Cupriavidus metallidurans CH34: one gene and its partner. The protein of the gene in region 2 binds, or shares a complex with, the protein of the main gene of each other region. Links are inferred from orthologs where the notes say so. Each region holds a gene or a part of one and is shown on either strand. Other genes may lie near its edges.

Region 1 (2,985 bases), 1.7 Mb from region 2 along the record:
TGCTGACGCACATGATCGCGCAGCAATGCGACCTGGGCGTGGGCGATTTCGTGTGGACCGGTGGCGACTGCCACATCTACAGCAACCACTTCGAGCAGGTGGAGACGCAGCTTTCGCGCGAGCCGATGAAGCTGCCAACGCTGCGAATCAAGCATCGTCCCGACAGCATCTTCGACTACAAGTACGACGATTTCGAGCTGGTCGGCTATGAGTCGCACCCCGCGATCAAGGCGCCGGTGGCCGTATGACGCTGCTGACACTGATCGTCGCGCGCGCGCGCAACGGCGTGATCGGCCGTAACAACACCTTGCCGTGGCGCCTGCCGGAAGACTTGCAGCATTTCAAGCGCACGACCATGGGCGCGCCGATCATCATGGGTCGCAAGACCTGGGATTCGATCGGCCGGCCGCTGCCGGGGCGCCGCAATATCGTGGTGACCCGCAACCGCGACCTGCATATCGAGGGCGCCGATGTGGTGGGATCGATCGAGGATGCGCAACGGCTGTGCATAGGTGCGGAACAGGTATTCCTGATCGGCGGCGCACAACTCTATGCGGAGGCACTGCCGAGCGCCGATCGCCTGATCGTCACGGAAATCGACGCGGATGTGGAAGGCGATGCGTTCTTCCCGGCCGTGGACCGCACGACATGGGTCGAGACCGCGCGTGAGCTCCACCATTCGGAAACGAATGGCTTCGACTATGCGTTCGTGACGTACGAACGGCCGGCTTCCGGGGAAGAATAAAAAAGGGCGGCGCAAACGGGTTCACCCGCTTGCGCCGCCCTTCGTCGTCCCTGATCGGCCCTTGTCGTCTCTCCCGTTTGGAAGAGACGCACAAACCATCAGTTCCCGGCGATCGTCATCTGCTCGATCAGGATCGAGCCAGTCTCCTTGGTGCCACGCACCAGCGCATCGGCACCAACAGCAACGATCTGGCGCAGCATCTCGACCATGTTGCCGGCAATCGTGATTTCCTCCACCGGATACTGGATCACGCCGTTTTCGACCCAGTAGCCCGAGGCGCCGCGCGAATAGTCGCCGGTAACGTAGTTCACGCCCTGCCCCATCAGCTCGGTCACCAGCAGACCGGTGCCCATCTTCTTCAGCATCCCGACGAAATCGTCGCCCGCTTGCGTCTGCGAGCTGGTCAGCGTGAGGTTGTGCGAGCCGCCCGCGTTGCCGGTAGTCTTCATGCCGAGCTTGCGTGCCGAGTACGTCGACAGGAAGTAGCCCTGCACCACGCCGTCGCGCACCACGTCGCGTTCGTGCGTGCGCACGCCCTCTTCGTCGAACGGCGCGCTGCCCATCGCGCCCGGCACGTGCGGCCGTTCGTAAACCTGGATGTGCGGCGCGAAAACTTCCTTGCCCAGCGTGTCATACAGGAACGTCGACTTGCGATACAGCGCGCCACCCGACACCGCCTGCACGAACGCGCCTAGCAGGCCAGCAGCCAGTGGCGCCTCGAACAGCACCGGGCACTTGCGCGTGGACAGCTTGCGGGCGTTCAGGCGGGCCAGCGCGCGCTCCGCCGCATAGCGGCCAATCGCTTCCGGCTCAGCCAGCGCTCCGGGAGCGCGCTTCGACGAATACCAGTCATCCCGCTGCATGCCGCCGCCTGAACCGGCGATTGGCGCACACGAGATGAAGTGGCGAGAGTAGGGATAGCCGCCCGAGAAGCCGCGCGACGTGGCCAGCACGAACTGCGAGTGCTGGGCCGACACGCTAGCGCCGTCGCTGTTGCGAATCTTCGGCGAGACGGCGAAAGCCGCCGCTTCGGCGCGGCGGGCAATGTCGATCGCGCCTTCGGCATCGATGGTCCACGGGTGGAACAGGTCCAGATCCTGGGGGTCGCGCTCCAGCAACTCTTCCTCGGCCAGGCCGGCGCAGTCATCCTCGGCCGTGAAACGGGCGATGTTGTATGCGGCTTCGGCCGTGGCACGCAGCGCGGCGGCCGAAAAATCTGACGTGCTGGCATTGCCGCGACGCTTGCCGATCATCACCGTCACACCCACCACCTTGTCGCGATTCTGCTCGATGGTTTCCACCTCGCCCTTGCGCACCGACACCGACAGGCCACTGCCCTCGGAAATCTCGGTGGCGGCATCCGTCGCGCCGAGCTCGCGTGCCACACGCAGCACATCGGCCGCCATGGCCTTGAGCTGGTCCTGGGTGTAGGTGAAATGCGCGGTCTGTTCAGCGGTCTGGCTCATATGGGCGGGCGTGATCAAAAGTCCAAACGGGAATCATAGCAAGATAAAATGCCGCCCATGACGCGAAATACCCGTAACAATCCCAATGGCCGATTCCCGGGCGCCTTTGCCCCGGAGGATGAGGACGACCTGCCCAAGAGCAAGTCCCAGCGCAAGCGCGATATGACGGCGCTACAGGACATCGGCGCCGAGCTGGAGTCCCTGCCCAAGGACAGGCTCGCGCGCGTGCCCATGCCCGAGGCGCTGGCCGACGCGATCCACGCGGCCCGCAAGATCACCAGCCACGAAGGCAAGCGCCGCCAGATGCAGTTTGTCGGCAAGGTCATGCGTGGCCTGGACGACGACGAAATTGCCACCATCCGGGCGGCTCTGGAAGGCTTCAAGGGCACCAGCAAGGCCGAAACGGCCCGGATGCACCTGATCGAGCGCTGGCGCGAGTTGCTGCTGGCCGACGACGACGCGCTGACCAAGTTCCTTGGCGAGCACCCAAGCGTGGACGTGCAATCGGTACGCAACATCATCCGCAATGCCCGCAAGGAAAAGGAACTGGCCAAGCCGCCGAAGTACTTCCGCGAGTTGTTCCAGGCCATCAAGACCGCACTGGAAGCGAAGGACGCCGACGCGGCCCCAGACAACGCACCGGAGCCCGAAGCATGAACCCGCAGACCCCACCGACATCGCCCGTCGCCCGCAAGAGCCCAGACGAGCTGGTGGTCGGCTTTGTGTCGATTTCCGACCGGGCATCGTCCGGCACGTACCAGGACGAAGGCATCC
Region 2 (2,990 bases):
CCGCGCGATTCCGAAGATGGTCGACATCTTCCATAACGGCAGAGGGCTTGGCTGGCACGAACACGACCCGGCGCTGTTCCATGGTACCGAGCGGTTCTTCCGCCCCGGCTACGCGGCACATCTGGTCGGCGAATGGATTCCGTCGCTGGAAGGCATCGACGCCCGGCTCAAGGCGGGGGGCATGGTGGCTGACGTGGGGTGCGGGCATGGTGCCTCGACGATCATCATGGCGCAGGCCTATCCGGCTTCCACGTTTCGCGGCTTCGACTACCACGAGCCGTCGATCCGGTACGCGACCGAGTCTGCCAGACGTGCTGGCGTGAGCAACCGCGTGACGTTCGAAGTGGCGGCGGCCAAGGATTATCCCGGTAGCGGATATGACCTCGCGACGGTCTTCGACTGCCTGCATGACATGGGCGACCCGGTTGGCGCCGCGCGGCACATCCGCGAATCGCTGAAGCCCGACGGGTGCTGGATGATTGTGGAGCCGTTTGCCAATGACCGGCTGCAGGACAACCTCAATCCGATCGGGCGCGTGTTCTATTCGGCGTCGACATTCATTTGCACGCCGGGATCGCGGTCGCAGGAGGGGGCAATGTGCCTGGGAGCGCAGGCCGGTGAGGCCCGCATGCGTGGCGTGACGGAGCAGGGCGGCTTCGGCAGCTTCCGCCGCACGGCGCAGACGCCGTTCAATCTGGTGTATGAGGTGAGGCCGTAGTCTTGACCAGGCGGCACCCCTCTCCCGCAGGCAGGAGAGGGGCGAACTTCGGCCGTCAGGCCGTGCCACCCACCGTCATGTTCTCGATCCGCAGCGTTGGCTGACCCACGCCCACCGGCACGCTCTGGCCTTCCTTGCCGCAGACGCCCACGCCCGAATCCAGGCGCATGTCGTTGCCGATCATCGTGACGTCCTTGAGCGATTCAGGGCCGTTGCCGACCAGCGTCGCGCCCTTGACCGGGTACGTGATCTTGCCGTCCTCGATCATGTATGCCTCGCTGGCCGAGAACACGAACTTGCCGTTGGTGATGTCGACCTGACCGCCGCCGAAGTTCACGGCATAGAGGCCGCGCTTGACGCTGGCGAGGATTTCCTGCGGATCGCGGTCGCCGTTAAGCATGTAGGTGTTGGTCATGCGCGGCATCGGCAGTGCGGCGTAGCTCTCGCGGCGTGCGTTGCCGGTGACCGGCATCTTCATCAGGCGCGCGTTGAGCGTGTCCTGGATATAGCCGCGCAGGATGCCGTCCTCGATCAGCGTGGTGCACTGCGTGGGGTTGCCTTCGTCATCGAGGTTCAGCGATCCGCGGCGATTGGCGATGGTGCCGTCGTCGACCACGGTCACGCCCTTGGCCGCCACGCGCTCTCCCATGCGGCCGGCAAACGCCGAGGAACCCTTGCGGTTGAAGTCGCCCTCCAGGCCGTGGCCCACGGCTTCGTGCAGCAGCACGCCGGGCCAGCCCGGCCCGAGCACCACGGTCATCGCGCCAGCCGGGGCGGGACGCGCCTCCAGGTTGACCAGCGCCGACGACACCGCTTCGTCCACGTATTTGCGCAGCAGGTCGTCGGTAAAGTAGCCGTAGGCATAGCGGCCGCCGCCGCCCGAGGAGCCGATCTCGCGCCGACCGTTCTGTTCGGCGATGACGGTCACGGACACGCGCACCAGCGGACGCACGTCGGCGGCGATCACGCCGTCGCTGCGCGCCACCAGCACCACGTCGTACTCTCCGGCAAGGCCGGCCATGACCTGCACCACGCGCGGATCCTTGGCGCGTGCCAGCTTTTCGATCTTCTCGAGCAGCGCCACTTTCTCGGTGGCGGTCATCGAATCGAGCGGATCGTTCGGCGCGTAGAGGTTGCGGCCCGTGTGCGAGGCGAGCGAGCCCGCCACCTTGACGCGCCCGCCGCCGCTCTTGCCGATCGTGCGGGTAGCCGCGGCGGCCTGGCTCAGGGCCGGCAGGCTGATGTCGTCGGAGTATGCGAAGGCGGTCTTGTCGCCCGAGACGGCGCGCACGCCAACGCCCTGGTCGATGCTGAAGCTGCCCGACTTGACGATGCCTTCCTCGAGGCTCCAGGCCTCGTTGCGGGTGTGCTGGAAATACAGGTCGGCGTAGTCGACCTTGTGCGTGAAGATGTCGGCCAGCACGCGCTGGAGCTTGGCTTCATCGAGCCCGTACGGCGCCAGCAGCAGTTGCTGGGCGGTGGCCAGGTTGCGGATTCCGAGATCGCCAGCGTTCATGATTGTCCTTTTCGATACCCCGTGGCGGTCTGCCACGGTGGCCTGCAATGTGAATTTCCGTCAATCCTACAGCACGCGGTGACGCAGTGCCGGCAGGTTCTGACGCACTTCGGCAAGACGGGTCGGGTCGACCGTACCCGACACTATGCCTTCGCCCTCGGGCAACACGCCCATCAACTCGCCCCACGGATCCACCAGCATCGAGTGACCCCAGGTGCGGCGGCCATTTTCGTGCTTGCCGCCTTGTGCCGCGGCCAGCACATAGCACTGGTTTTCGATCGCGCGGGCGCGCAGCAGGATCTCCCAGTGAGCCTGGCCCGTGGTGTAGGTAAAAGCCGCCGGCATCAGGATCAGGCTGACATCGTTCTTGCCCGCCAGTCCGCGATAGAGCTCCGGAAAGCGCAGGTCGTAGCAGACCGACATCGCCACCCGTCCGCACGGCGCATCGAAGGCCACCGGTGTCTTGCCGGCCAGGATCGTGCGCGATTCGTCGTAGCTCTCGGTGCCCTTCGTGAAGCCGAACAGGTGGATCTTGTCGTAGCGCGCCACGCGGCGGCCATGCGGATCGAAGGCGAGCGACGTGTTGTAGACGCGCGCATCGTCGTTGCACCACATCGGCAGCGTGCCGCCCACGAGCCAGACGCGATGGCGCCGCGCGGCATCGGCCAGGAAGCTCTGCACCGGACCGTCGCCATCCTGTTCGCGGATGGCGACCTTGTCGGTCTCGTGGCGGCCCATCATGCAGAAGTACTCAGG

Evidence for each region. The genes of interacting proteins can lie anywhere in the genome.
Region 1: the proteins of tldD (region 2) and pmbA are in contact, whole or in part, in a solved structure (PDB 5NJ9), measured with the Escherichia coli proteins. The link is inferred for Cupriavidus metallidurans CH34 from one-to-one orthologs.

The regions. Positions count from the first base shown.
Region 1 is NC_007973.1:2,794,200-2,797,184, forward strand. What follows is about bases 28-2,940. They hold pmbA (metalloprotease PmbA), read right to left. Parts: upstream 2,212-2,940; coding sequence 844-2,211; downstream 28-843. Other genes in these bases: RMET_RS12905 (thymidylate synthase), read left to right, coding at 28-248; RMET_RS12910 (dihydrofolate reductase), read left to right, coding at 245-745; yjgA (ribosome biogenesis factor YjgA), read left to right, coding at 2,269-2,868; mog (molybdopterin adenylyltransferase), read left to right, coding at 2,865-2,940. Outside these bases: more of RMET_RS12905, read left to right, coding at 1-27; more of mog, read left to right, coding at 2,941-2,985.
Region 2 is NC_007973.1:1,075,715-1,078,704, forward strand. The notes cover bases 5-2,922. They hold tldD (metalloprotease TldD), read right to left. Parts: upstream 2,235-2,922; coding sequence 774-2,234; downstream 5-773. Other genes in these bases: RMET_RS04980 (class I SAM-dependent methyltransferase), read left to right, coding at 5-718; RMET_RS04990 (carbon-nitrogen hydrolase family protein), read right to left, coding at 2,301-2,922. In the rest of the region: more of RMET_RS04980, read left to right, coding at 1-4; more of RMET_RS04990, read right to left, coding at 2,923-2,990. UniProt on the Escherichia coli protein: Metalloprotease involved in CcdA degradation. Suppresses the inhibitory activity of the carbon storage regulator (CsrA).